One region of the Pseudomonas rhodesiae genome, then DNA from elsewhere that is predicted to be linked to it. Evidence: predicted binding sites of a transcription regulator. Region 1 holds the regulator's gene; each other region holds the start of a gene.
What was found. Region 1 encodes sigma-54, which starts transcription at its own class of promoters, with help from an activator protein. Its sites were predicted from a motif close to ANTGGCATNNANNTTGCTNT; they were not measured.

Region 1 (4,598 bases):
GTATTTTCCAGCAACGCCGACAAATTTTGCCGAGGCCCGGGCGTGGAGGCCCAGCTTGTTGATGATTTCAATTTCACGAGCGGGCATCGCGTGAGTGTTCCTTTCAGCTGAGGTCGCGGTGGCGAACCTGGACGTTCTTGAGGGTTTGTTGCAGCACCTGACCCAGGCGCTCCGTCAGGTAAACCGAGCGGTGATGGCCGCCGGTGCAGCCGATGGCGATGGTCACATAGGCTCGGTTGCTTGCGGCAAAACGTGGCAGCCACTTGAGCAGGTAAGTGGAGATGTCCTGGAACATCTCCTCCACATCCGGTTGCGCCGCCAGGTAATCAGCGACCGGCTGATCCAGCCCGGACTGATCACGCAATTCCGGCTTCCAGTAAGGGTTCGGCAGGCAACGCACATCGAACACCAGATCGGCGTCTACCGGCATGCCGCGCTTGAACCCGAAGGACTCCACCAGAAAGGCCGTACCAGGCTCCGGCTGGTTCAGCAGCCGCAGCTTGATGGCATCGCGCAGTTGATACAGGTTGAGGCTGGTGGTGTTGATCTTCAGGTCGGCCAGATCGATGATCGGCCCCAGCAGCTTGGTCTCGTCCTCAATCGCTTCGGCAAGGGAGCGGTGGGGGCTGCTGAGCGGGTGGCGCCGCCGGGTTTCGGAGAAGCGCTTAAGCAGGGTCTCCTCGTCGGCATCCAGGTACAGCACATCGCAGTGAATATGCTTGGCGCGCACTTCCTCCAACAGCTCAGGGAACCGGGAAAGGTGGCTGGGCAAGTTGCGGGCATCGATCGACACGGCAACCAGCGGCTGCGCTAGCTCAGTATGGATCAATGCGCGTTCGGCCAATTCCGGCAGCAACCCGGCGGGCAGGTTGTCGATGCAATAAAAGCCACTGTCCTCCAGAACATTCAGGGCAGTACTTTTACCAGAGCCGGAGCGGCCACTGACGATGATCAAACGCATGATTACTTCTCGTTTTGTTCATCCAGAACAACCTGATAGAGCGCTTCATTGCTGCTGGCGCTGCGTAGTCTGTTACGTACTTCCTTGCGATCAAGCATGCTGGCGATCTGCCGAAGCAGCTCCAGATGCGCATCGGTGGCAGCTTCCGGGACCAGCAGGACAAACAGCAGGTCGACCGGTGCGCCGTCGATGGCGTCGAAATCGATGGGGGCTTCCAGATGTATCAGAGCGCTTATCGGATCTGCGCAGCCTTTGAGGCGGCAGTGTGGAATCGCGATGCCGTTACCAAAACCGGTGGAGCCCAGTTTTTCACGGGCGACGAGCGCCTCGAAGACATCTTGCATCTCCAGATCCGGCACTTCGCGGGCGATCAGGTTGGCAATTTGTTCGAGGGCTTTTTTCTTGCTGCCGCCCGGCACGTTCACGAGGGAACGGCCGGGGGTCAGGATAGTTTCAAGTCGGATCATGGGGGGGAGAGTTAACGACCTGTACCTTGCATCAGGTGCAGATTCTTTTCCTTATGCTTTATGAGTTGGCGGTCGAGCTTTTCGTACAGCGAGTCAATCGCGGCATACATGTCGTCATGTTCGGCATTGGCGACGACTTTGGCATTCGGTATGTGCAGGGTGGCCTCGATTTTCTGCTTGAGCTTATCGACCTCCATGATGACCTGCACATTGGTAATTTTGTCGAAATGCCCCGCAAGCTTGTTCAGCTTGCTCTCGGTGTACTCACGCAGGGGCTTGGTGACTTCCAGCTGGTGTCCACTGATGTTGACTTGCATACAGCTTCTCCTTCGTTGCCAGTGCATAAAGCGGCAGGCCGGGATGCCTGCCACTGGAACGCTATGGCCCGCCCGTCACATCAAACGCTTACGCTCGCTGGAAGGCGCGATCCCAAGGGATTCGCGATATTTGGCGACGGTTCGACGGGCGACCTGAATGCCTTGTGCCTCCAGTAAACCAGCGATCTTGCTGTCACTCAACGGCTTTTTCTGATTTTCCGCGGCAACCAGTTTTTTGATGATCGCGCGGATCGCCGTGGACGAGCATTCGCCGCCTTCGGAAGTGCTGACATGGCTGGAGAAAAAGTATTTCAGCTCATAAATACCCCGTGGGGTATGCATGAATTTCTGCGTGGTCACCCGTGAAATTGTCGACTCGTGCATGCCGACCGCCTCGGCGATGTCATGCAGCACCAGCGGTTTCATCGCTTCGTCGCCGTATTCCAGGAAGCCGCGCTGATGCTCGACGATCTGGGTGGCGACTTTCATTAGGGTTTCATTGCGGCTTTGCAGGCTCTTGATGAACCAGCGCGCTTCTTGCAGCTGATTGCGCATGAAGGTGTTATCGGCGCTGGTATCGGCGCGGCGCACGAACCCGGCATATTGCGGATTGACGCGCAGGCGCGGCACCGATTCCTGATTCAGCTCCACCAGCCAGCGCTCGTTGTCCTTGCGTACGATAACGTCCGGGACAACGTATTCGGCTTCGCTGGACTCGATCTGCGAGCCTGGGCGAGGGTTGAGGCTTTGCACCAGCTCGATGACCTGGCGCAGCTCGTCTTCCTTGAGCTTCATGCGTCGCATCAGTTGGCTGTAGTCGCGGCTGCCCAGCAGATCGATGTAATCGGTGACCAAACGCTGGGCTTCGCTGAGCCAAGGGGTCTTGGCGGGCAACTGACGCAATTGCAGCAGCAGGCACTCGCTGAGGCTGCGGGCGCCAATGCCGGCAGGCTCGAACTGCTGGATGCGGTGCAGGACGGCTTCGATTTCGTCCAGCTCGATATCCAGTTCCGGGTCGAAGGCCTCAAGGATCTCCTCAAGGGTTTCGTCCAGATAGCCCTGGTTGTTGATGCAGTCGATCAGGGTCACGGCGATCAGCCGATCGGTGTCCGACATCGGCGCCAGGTTCAACTGCCACAACAGGTGGCTTTGCAGGCTTTCGCCGGCGGACGTCCGGGTGGTGAAATCCCACTCGTCATCGTCGCTGCTGGGCAGGCTGCTGGCGCTGGTCTGGTAGACGTCTTCCCAGGCAGTGTCCACGGGAAGCTCGTTGGGAATACGCTCGTTCCATTCACCTTCCTCCAGGTTATCCACCGTCGGGGCGGTTTCCTGATAGGAGGGTTCCTGCACATCGGAGTTGGGTTTTTGCTCGATGTTGTCAGCCAACGGATCTGCATTATCGAAGTCGTCGCCTTCTTCCTGGCGTTCGAGCATCGGATTGGACTCCAGAGCTTCCTGGATCTCCTGTTGCAGGTCCAAGGTCGACAATTGGAGCAGGCGGATGGCCTGTTGCAGCTGCGGTGTCATCGTCAGCTGCTGGCCCATTCTCAGGACTAGCGATGGTTTCATGGCAGGGGCTTAACACCTTATTCGCCGGCGCAATGCGCCATCCACGACAGGGCGCGTGAGCGCCAAACATAAGCAAATTATATGCCTGATATCGGGGGCTTTGCCTAGAGCGCGGTAACAATAAAAATCCAGAGGCTTTCATTGCATCCGCGCACCAGGCTAACGTCCTGCCAACGCCTTGTTAAAGGCTGTTTACAGGCGGAACTCGTGGCCCAGGTACACTTCCTTGACCAGTTCGTTGGCCAGGATGGTGGCGGCATCGCCTTCGGCGATCAGTTGACCATCGTTGACGATATAGGCGGTTTCGCAGATATCGAGGGTCTCACGTACGTTATGGTCGGTAATCAATACCCCGATGCCCTTGGCCTTGAGGTGATGGATGATCTGTTTGATATCGCCAACCGAAATAGGGTCGACGCCGGCAAACGGTTCGTCCAGCAAGATGAACTTGGGCGCGGTGGCCAGTGCGCGAGCAATTTCCACGCGACGACGCTCACCACCGGACAGGCTCATGCCAAGGTTGTCGCGAATGTGGTTGATGTGGAATTCCTGCAGCAGGCTTTCCAGCTCCGCGCGACGGCCATCGCGGTCAAGCTCCTTGCGAGTCTCCAGGATCGCCATGATGTTGTCGGCGACCGAGAGTTTGCGGAAGATCGACGCTTCTTGCGGAAGATAGCCGATACCGGCGCGGGCGCGACCGTGCATCGGTTGGTGGCTGACGTCCAGATCGTCAATCAGCACGCGGCCTTGGTCCGCTTGAACCAGGCCGACGATCATGTAGAAACAGGTGGTCTTGCCGGCACCGTTGGGGCCGAGCAAGCCGACGATCTGGCCGCTGTCGATCGACAGGCTGACATCGCGCACAACCTGACGGCTTTTATAGGCCTTGGCCAGATGCTGGGCTTTCAGGGTTGCCATTACTCGGCCTTCTTCTTCGGCTGGATAACCATGTCGATGCGTGGGCGCGGTGCGCTGACCTTGGTGCCGTTGGCGCGGCCCGCCTGGGCGACCTGAGTCTTGGTGTTGTACACGATCTTCTCGCCTTCGGTGGAGTTACCGTCGGCGCTCAGCACCTTGGCCTGATCGATCAGCACAATGCGGTTCTGCTGCGCATGATACTGGATGGTCTTGCCATAGCCCTTCATCGGGCCTGGATCTTCTGCCTTTTGCTTCTGTTCGAAGTAGGCAAGGTTGCCCACCGACGTCACCACGTCGATGTCGCCTGCCGGGGTGCGCGTCAGAGTTACCGTGTTGCCGGTGATCTTCATCGAGCCCTGGATAATG
Region 2 (4,598 bases), 2.5 Mb from region 1:
TGCGGCACCGACCAGGCCGATGCGATCCGTTTGATCGGCTGGTGGGAACAGATGACGGCGGCTTGATGGGCTTTACTCTCGGAACTTGAACAATAAGGAATACAACAATGGGTTCGCTGAAACGATTGGCTATGGTGTGCGGCTTTACCGTGTTATTTGCGGCCACCGCCCAGGCTGAAGAATGGGTGACCGCCAAAGACGACGACGGCATCAAGGTATCCCTGAGCGAAGTTGCCGGCTCCAAATACAAGGCGTATCGAGGTGTAACGGTGATCAAGGCGCCCGTCGCCAAGATCCTCGCTATCCAGGAGGACGTGGTTGGCGCATGTGCCTGGATTCATGAGTGCAAGTCGCAAAAGCTGATCGACAGCAAAGGCGACGAGGCCTGGACCTACACCCAGTTCAACACGCCATGGCCTGTGACGCCGCGTGACTCTTATACCCATGTCACCTCCACCAAAGCGGCTGACGGCAGCGTGACCCGCAAGCTGGAAGGCGTGCCGACTTACAAGCCTGAGGAAAAAGGCTTCGTACGTGTGGCCCAGGTCGAAGGTTTCTGGAGACTGGTGCCAAAGGGCGCTAACGAAACCGAAGTGACCTACCAGGTGCACACCGAGCCAGGCGGCAGCGTGCCTTCGTGGCTGGCCAACAAGTTCGTGGTCGACGCGCCGTTCAACACCCTCAAGGCGCTCAAAGCCCGCGCGGAAAAATAAGCGCGATTGATCGGGTGCTTCCTGCCTTGGGTGGAACGTTTGGCGAACCCCCAAGGTCCAGATAAAGGTGAGCCCACACACGGGTTTTATCGAGGAGGCACCGATGCAAACGTGGCAAATTACCTTCGTTGATGATCACGGCGAAAAATCCGTAGAGCAGTTCACCTGCGAACAAAAGCCCAGCCTCGAAGACGCTGCGCATATGATTCGCAGCAAACTGGTGCCGGTTGCCGCCGAACTTGACCTCAATGACCTTGAGGGGCGCAAGCCGGAGCCGACCGTCAAGATCCTCAAAGACCAGAACAGTATCCAGATTCTCGACATTTCTCCCGCCGCCTGAATATTCCCTGTCCTCCACCCAAGCGCCTCTGGTGGAGGCGATTGCTTCGCGCTACTCTGCAAACGAGATCAGCGAATGAATCGCTAAGGTCTGGTCTTGTCAGCTACATGCTTGTTTTCCAGCGGTGAAACCATTGCCGTAGTTCCCTCGCCAGTAAGGCGCGGGCTTCGGGAAGCACGGAAAGTCTATCCATCGTATTGAGGAGCACTTTTCATGAGCACAGCCTATCAAGAAGACATCAGCACCCACGTTCTGCGCCGCATGAAAGAAGGCGGTTTCGATTTTTCACGGTTCCATCCCATTGAGTTCTACGCGATTTTCCCCGACGAAGAACGGGCGCGCAGAGCGGCGGGCGAATTTCGTGGCGAATCCCTGAACGCTCAGGTCAGTGCGCGCGATGATGGCGCCTGGTACCTGGAACTGAGCAAGATCATGTCTGCAACCTACGACGGCATAGGAGACTTCGAGCAAGACTTTGAAGCAGTGGTCGAGCCCTTGGGCGGCATTATCGAGGGCTGGGGCGTCAAGCAGGAGGTGCGGGGGCGGCCGATGTAATGGTGCGTCCTCCACATCGTTAGCAACGCAGCGTATCGGCTGACCTTCGGGTCGGCCGATTTTGTTTGCGCCGGCGCGAACCCCGGCGGAACTTGCGGGCTCTTTTCATGCACCAAAAAAAAGCCACCCGAGTAGGGTGGCCGAAGGGAAGAGCGGAGCGCTGAAGGTCTGTTCAGCAGATGGTGGCGATTATCCGCAGCTATGGCGGGCCAGTGAAATCAACTCTGACTATGCTCTTGATAGTCAAAGCCCGCATTACGATGAAGCGCGCCACGACACACCAGGCATTCGACGCACCAGGAAGGTGCGATTAACTGCCTGGATCTATTCAACTCACTGATTTTTAAGTGTTTATGCCGATGGCACGGGCCTTGCGATGGTTCTTGCGTCCGGGTGACAAGGAGTACGGCATGATCCGCACTTATTACGACGAAATGTACGACGGGGCAGGGCAGGTCCGCCCCCATTACCGCGAGTTCGCCCGCTGGTTGGCCCAAACCCCTGATGAACTGCTGGCCCAGCGCCGGCGCGAAGCCGATTTGCTGTTTCACCGCGCCGGGATCACCTTCACCCTGTACGGGGACGAACAGGGCACCGAGCGCCTCATCCCTTTCGACACCATCCCCCGCAGCATACCGGCCAGTGAATGGCGGACTATCGAGCGTGGCTGTATTCAGCGGGTCAAGGCGTTGAATATGTTTCTCGCTGACCTTTACCACGAGCAACGCATCATCAAAGCGGGGATCATTCCCGCCGAACAGGTGCTGGCCAACGAGCAATACCAATTGGCAATGCAGGGCCTGAACTTGCACGGCAATCTGTATGCCCACATCGCCGGGGTCGATCTCGTACGCGATGGCGACGGCACTTACTACGTGCTGGAAGACAACCTGCGTACACCCAGCGGTGTCAGCTACATGCTTGAAGACCGCAAGATGATGATGCGCCTGTTCCCCGAACTGTTCGCCGCCCAGCGCATTGCGCCGATCGATCATTACCCCAACCTGCTGCTCGATACCCTAAAAAGCGCCAGCCCCCTGGATAACCCCAGCGTGGTGGTGCTGACCCCGGGCCGATTCAACAGCGCGTTTTTCGAACATGCGTTTCTCGCCCGGGAAATGGGCGTGGAACTGGTTGAAGGCGCCGACCTGTTCGTGCGCGATGACCGTGTATTTATGCGCACCACCGATGGCCCCAAAGCGGTGGACGTGATTTATCGCCGTCTCGACGACGCGTTCCTCGACCCCTTGGCCTTCAACCCGGAGTCCATGCTCGGAGTGCCCGGCCTGTTGGCTGCCTATCGTTCGGGCAATGTGGTGCTGGCCAATGCCATCGGTACAGGCGTCGCGGATGACAAGTCGGTGTACCCCTTCGTCACCGAGATGATCCGCTTTTACCTGGATGAAGAGCCGATCCTGCAGAACGTTCCGACATTCCAGTGCCGTAAGCCTGACGAGTTATCCCACGTACTGGCTAACCTGCCGCAGTTGGTGGTCAAGGAGACCCAAGGCTCCGGCGGCTACGGCATGCTGGTCGGCCCGGCCTCCACGGCGGCGCAGATCGAAGCCTTTCGCGCGCGCATCATGGCCAAGCCCCATGCCTATATTGCCCAGCCCACGCTGTGTCTATCCACGTGCCCGACCTTTGTGGAAAACGGTATTGCCCCGCGCCATATCGACCTGCGCCCGTTCGTGCTGTCCGGCAAGGAGACGCGTGTGGTCCCCGGCGGCCTGACTCGCGTGGCCCTGCGCGAAGGCTCGCTGGTGGTCAACTCGTCCCAGGGCGGCGGCACCAAAGACACCTGGGTGGTGGAGGACTGATGCCATGTTGAGTCGAACTGCTTCGGATCTGTATTGGATGTCGCGCTACCTGGAGCGTGCGGAAAACCTCGCGCGCATGCTCGACGTGAGTTATTCGCTGTCGCTGATGCCCCAGGACGGACGCGGCGATGGCCTGCATGAACTGGCGATGCCGTTGTTGATCACCGGCACCCTGGAGGATTACCACGAGCGCCACGGCCAGTTGCACGCCGAGCGCCTGCTGCACTTTTTTGCCCTGGACGCGGCAAACCCCGCCAGTATCTACAGTTGCCTGGGCGCAGCGCGGGCCAGCGCCCATGCGGTGCGTGGGCGAATCACCGCAGACATGTGGGAAAACATCAATGCCACTTGGCTGGACATTCGCGATATCGCCCAGCAAGGCCTGAGCCGTTATGGCATGAGCCGTTTCTGCGAGTGGGTCAAGGAGCGCTCCCACCTGTTCCGTGGCGCGACCTACGGCACCATCATGCGTAATGACGCATTTCGTTTCATTCGCTTGGGGACCTTTATCGAGCGCGCCGACAACACGCTTCGTCTATTGGATGCGCGCTATGAAATGGCCGGCGACCACGCCGACGCCGTCACCGATGGCACGGCTCACGCCTACTACCAGTGGAGCGCGTTGCTGCGTGCTTTGTCCTCGTTCGAGGCTTACACCGAAATCTATCGCGACGCCCCCGGTGCCCGGCAAGTGGCGCAGTTGCTGCTGTTGCGCGCCGATGTACCGCGCTCGCTGCGTGCGTGCAGCGAAGAGATCGACCAGATCCTCGCCAGCCTGCCGGGCCTCAATGGCCGCCCGGCGCAGCGTCTGGCCGCCGAGATGGATGCACGCCTGCGCTTCACCGCCATCGATGAAATTCTTGAAGAAGGCCTGCATGCCTGGCTGACCGACTTTATCCCCCTGGTCCGCCAATTGGGCGATGCCATCTACCATTCCTACTTGGAGGCGGCATGAGACTTTCCATCAGCCACGAAACCACCTACCACTATGAAGACCAGGTGCGCGCCAGCATCCAGTACCTGCGCCTCACGCCCCACGACAGCGAGCGCCAGCATGTGCTCAGCTGGCAACTGGATCTGCCGCGCCCGGTGCGCGCGCAGGTCGACCCATTCGGCAATATCCTGCATGTGCTGACCCTGGATGAGCCCCACGACGCCATCATCATCGGC
Region 3 (4,598 bases), 2.4 Mb from region 1:
GGGCGGTCACGCGCGCTTTGATTACACGGTTTGAATTGAGGTTCTTAACCCGGATCTGCTCGCTCATGCCGCCGTTGGACAGTGCTTCACCGGGCATTTTCACGTTCAAGGCGCCGCTGCTGGCGGAGATCACCACCTGGTCGCCCTTGCGAATCACCTCGGCCTGTTCCAGATGGACAAGAGTCAGGACCTGATCGGTGACCACTGGTCGGGTTAATTTCTGCCCGATGGCCTGGTCGAGGCTTGTCAAATACCCCTGATTGATCTGGCTGATGTCGCGCTCGCGTAAGGCGACATCCTCAAACGCGATGATGGCGGTGCGCTTGAGCGGTCGCGCGACCACCACCACATCGCGGAACAGCTTGACCTGCGCCGGCACAAAAACAGTCCAGGGCGAAGCGCCGTCGCATCGGACCCTTACCGTCACACGGCCGATGGGCTGGGCGGGGCTTTCCAGGGTGGCTGTCAATTCCTTGTCGCACATAGGCATGCGCAGGCGAGGGTCCAACTGGTTGACTTGGATTTCATAACGCCCCAGCGTCTGTGTAGTTGCCAGATAATCTTCTACAGTGAACTCAAGAAAGCCTTGAGTGACGCCGATAAGGAGATCAGGCAAGGTGACGTTCTCTGCGCGGGCCGTGGTGCCCAGGCAGAAAGCCAGCAATGCCATCGAGACGCTGAGCAATCTGCGGTGGCGGGGGTGTCGGGAAACTGTCGTTTTCATATCCATAGCCAACAAATAGCAAAGCTCGTGCCGTTTAGTGTCGGGTGCGCGTCGTACCCCCGAAGGTTTTAGCGTAGGAGTCTGGGCATGGCAGGTGTAATGGATTCAGTAAACCAGCGCACACAGCTGGTAGGGCAGAATCGCCTGGAGTTGTTGCTTTTTCGCCTCGACGGCGGGCAGCTGTATGGCATCAATGTGTTCAAAGTGCGGGAAGTGCTGCAATGTCCCAAGCTGACGATCATGCCCAAATCCAGTCCAGTGGTATGTGGCGTTGCCAATATTCGCGGTGCGACCATCCCGATTCTTGATCTGGCTCTGGCGACAGGCTCGTCCGGTCTTCAGGACCGTGAAAGTCCGTTCGTGATCATCACCGAGTACAACACCAAGACCCAGGGTTTCCTGGTGCGCTCGGTGGAGCGCATCGTCAATATGAACTGGGAAGAGATTCATCCACCACCCAAGGGCACAGGCCGCGATCACTACCTTACGGCGGTGACGCGGGTCGATAACCAGTTGGTGGAAATTATCGATGTGGAGAAGATCCTCGCCGAAGTGGCCCCTACCTCTGAGACGATTTCGGTGGGCGTGGTAGACGCCGAGACGGCGCACAAAGCGGTGTCCCTGCGTGTACTGACGGTGGATGACTCTTCCGTGGCCCGTAAGCAGGTGACCCGTTGCCTGCAAACTGTCGGCGTGGAAGTGATAGCGCTCAACGATGGCCGCCAGGCGCTGGATTACCTGCGCAAACTGGTGGATGAGGGCAAGAAGCCGGAAGAAGAATTCCTGATGATGATCTCGGATATCGAGATGCCGGAAATGGACGGCTACACTCTCACAGCCGAGATACGCAGCGACCCGCGTATGCAAAAATTGCATATCGTGCTGCATACTTCGTTGTCGGGTGTATTCAACCAGGCCATGGTCAAAAAGGTCGGGGCGGATGATTTCCTGGCCAAATTCCGTCCTGATGACCTCGCATCCCGAGTCGTCGACCGGATCAAAGCAGCAGATCACGGCTAAGGTTTATTCTTGGCGATCATACGATTTTAGAGGCGGTATCAGTGTCGACAGGTAATTTGGATTTTGAACAGTTCCGGGTCTTCCTGGAAAAAGCCTGTGGCATATTGCTCGGTGAGAACAAGCAGTACCTGGTATCCAGCCGTCTCAACAAGCTGATGGAGCAGCAGGGCATCAAGTCCCTGGGCGAGTTGGTTCAGCGGATCCAGAGTCAGCCGCGCAGTGGGCTCAAGGAGATGGTGGTCGATGCCATGACCACCAACGAAACCCTGTGGTTTCGCGATACGTATCCGTTTGAAGTGCTTAAAAGCAAGGTGCTGCCGGAGGCCATCAAGGCCAGTCCCGGACAGCGCTTGCGCATCTGGTCGGCGGCCTGTTCTTCGGGGCAGGAGCCGTACTCGATTTCCATGGCTATCGACGAGTTCGAGCGAACCAACATGGGCCAGTTGAAGGCTGGAGCGCAGATTGTCGCCACAGACTTGTCCGGGACCATGTTGAATAACTGCAAGACCGGCGAATACGACACCCTGGCGCTGGGGCGCGGTTTGTCCCAGGAGCGTTTGCAACGTTACTTCGACTCCAAAGGCGCGGGCCGCTGGGCGGTGAAAGCGCCGATCAAGAGCCGAGTGGAGTTTCGCTCGTTCAACCTGCTCGACAGTTACGCCAGCCTGGGCAAGTTCGACATGGTGTTCTGCCGCAACGTGCTGATCTACTTTTCGGCCGAAGTGAAGAAAGACATCCTGCTGCGTATCCATGGCACGCTCAAGCGTGGCGGCTACTTGTTCCTCGGTGCGTCTGAGGCGCTCAACGGCCTGCCGGATCACTACCAGATGGTGCAGTGCAGCCCGGGCATCATCTACCAGGCCAAGTAAACAAGGCCTGTGCAGTCAAAAATGTGGGAGGGGGCTTGCCCCCCGATAGCGTTGGATCAGTCACCTGTCCATGACTTGATACGCCGCTATCGGAGGCAAGCCTCCTCCCACTTTTAGTTTTGCGGCAATCCCCCATTGCCGCTTTACTGGCGCCAAGCGGAAGCCGCTTGCCGCTTTTCTGGCATTGCCGCCGGCAATTTCCGCTTAAGTCCTTGATATATGGGGGCTGAAAAAATTGGCATGCACCTTGCTATACCTCTGTTAACGAACAGCAGGTCAGCCTAAAGGTCTCCGCCATGAGCATCAGCTTCGACAAAGCGCTCGGTATCCACGAACAAGCCTTGGGCTTCCGCGCCCAGCGTGCCGAAGTCCTGGCCAACAACATTGCCAACGCCGACACCCCGAACTACAAGGCTCGGGATCTGGACTTCTCCGCCGTGCTCGCTGCACAGCAGGACAAGACCAAAAACGGCACCTTTGCCTTAAATATGACCAACAGCCGTCATATCGAAGCACAAGGTCTGAGCAGTGGTGACGAGTCGCTGCTTTATCGCACGCCGATGCAGCCGTCCATCGACCAAAACACCGTCGACGCGCAGTTGGAGCAATCGGCCTATGCCGAGAACTCGGTGAACTTCCAGGCCAGCTTTACCCTGCTCAACAGTAAATTCAAAGGGCTGATGTCAGCCCTGCGTGGAGAGTAAGCTATGTCCCTGTCCAGTGTTTTCAATATTGCCGGCAGTGGCATGAGCGCGCAGACCACGCGCTTGAACACCGTCGCCAGTAACATCGCCAACGCCGAGACCGTGTCTTCGAGCATTGACCAAACCTACCGCGCCCGTCACCCGGTGTTCGCCACCATGTTCCAGGGCGGCCAGAGCGGTGGCAGCGATTCGCTGTTCCAGAACCAGGACGCCGCGGGCCAGGGTGTGCAGGTACTCGGCGTAGTCGAGGATCAAAGCAACCTCGAAGCCCGTTACGAGCCCAACCATCCGGCGGCGAACGAAAAAGGCTACGTGTACTACCCGAACGTCAATGTGGTCGAGGAAATGGCGGACATGATTTCGGCCAGCCGCTCGTTCCAGACCAACGCGGAAATGATGAACACCGCCAAAACCATGATGCAGAAGGTCCTGACCCTGGGTCAGTGATAAGGGGCGCCAACCATGGCCATTGTCGATACGTCTAATAACACGGCGGTTCAAGACCTTTTCAACTCGAAGGTCAAGACGGCGTCGGACAACACTAATTTAGCCGATGCTTCCAAGGCCGCGACCGGCAGCCAGTCGCTGGGCAAGGATGCATTCTTGCAGTTGCTGGTTACCCAACTGAAAAACCAGAACCCGCTGTCGCCTCAGGACAACGGTGCGTTCGTCGCTCAACTGGCGCAGTTCAGTAGCCTGGAAGGCATCAATACCCTGAATGACTCGGTGAATGCGATTTCCAGCAACTTCAGTTCCTCCCAGGCGCTGCAGGCTTCGTCGCTGGTGGGACGCTCGATCATTACCCAGACCGACAAGGCGCTGGTCGATACCAGTAAAAGCATGACCGGTTCGGTGGCGGTGACGGCGGCGACGGGCAACGTCTCCATCAAGATCTCCGACAAGGACGGCAACGTGGTCCGCACCATCGACATGGGCGCCCAAAGCGCCGGCACGTCCGACTTTATCTGGGACGGCAAGAACGACAAAGGTGAGGTGGCGGCAGCGGGTACTTATACCTTCGCGGCCACGACCAAGAACGACAAGGGCGACTCGGTGGCCCTGGCGACTTCGCTGCCGGCAACGGTGACCAGCGTGACGCTGAGCAAGACCGGCGGCGAAATGCTGCTGAACCTGGCGGGCGGCATGGGCAGCGTCAAGCTGTCGCAAATTCAGACTATCGGTACATAGAGCCGGCTAAATACGGCAGAAGGAGAGAAACATGTCTTTTAACATCGGCCTTAGCGGCCTCTATGCGGCCAACAAACAACTGGACGTGACGGG

Region 2: the regulator sigma-54 is predicted to act here: its motif matches at 1,967-1,986, upstream of HRH33_RS20350 (circularly permuted type 2 ATP-grasp protein).
Region 3: the regulator sigma-54 is predicted to act here: its motif matches at 2,848-2,867, upstream of flgB (flagellar basal body rod protein FlgB).

The regions. Positions count from the first base shown of each region.
Region 1 is NZ_CP054205.1:1,194,345-1,198,942, forward strand. Features, by position in the region: gene HRH33_RS05265 (HPr family phosphocarrier protein) at 1-87, opposite strand, end outside; gene rapZ (RNase adapter RapZ) at 104-961, opposite strand; gene ptsN (PTS IIA-like nitrogen regulatory protein PtsN) at 964-1,428, opposite strand; gene hpf (ribosome hibernation-promoting factor, HPF/YfiA family) at 1,440-1,745, opposite strand; gene HRH33_RS05285 (RNA polymerase factor sigma-54) at 1,821-3,314, opposite strand; gene lptB (LPS export ABC transporter ATP-binding protein) at 3,507-4,232, opposite strand; gene lptA (lipopolysaccharide transport periplasmic protein LptA) at 4,232-4,598, opposite strand, start outside.
Region 2 is NZ_CP054205.1:4,514,337-4,518,934, reverse strand. Features, by position in the region: gene HRH33_RS20370 (YkgJ family cysteine cluster protein) at 1-66, shown strand, start outside; gene HRH33_RS20365 (START domain-containing protein) at 108-713, shown strand; gene HRH33_RS20360 (hypothetical protein) at 817-1,053, shown strand; gene HRH33_RS20355 (ribonuclease E inhibitor RraB) at 1,267-1,608, shown strand; gene HRH33_RS20350 (circularly permuted type 2 ATP-grasp protein) at 2,019-3,428, shown strand; gene HRH33_RS20345 (alpha-E domain-containing protein) at 3,433-4,383, shown strand; gene HRH33_RS20340 (transglutaminase family protein) at 4,380-4,598, shown strand, end outside.
Region 3 is NZ_CP054205.1:4,580,062-4,584,659, reverse strand. Features, by position in the region: gene flgA (flagellar basal body P-ring formation chaperone FlgA) at 1-730, opposite strand, end outside; gene HRH33_RS20685 (chemotaxis protein CheV) at 812-1,744, shown strand; gene cheR (protein-glutamate O-methyltransferase CheR) at 1,786-2,613, shown strand; gene flgB (flagellar basal body rod protein FlgB) at 2,910-3,317, shown strand; gene flgC (flagellar basal body rod protein FlgC) at 3,321-3,764, shown strand; gene flgD (flagellar hook assembly protein FlgD) at 3,780-4,505, shown strand; gene flgE (flagellar hook protein FlgE) at 4,537-4,598, shown strand, end outside.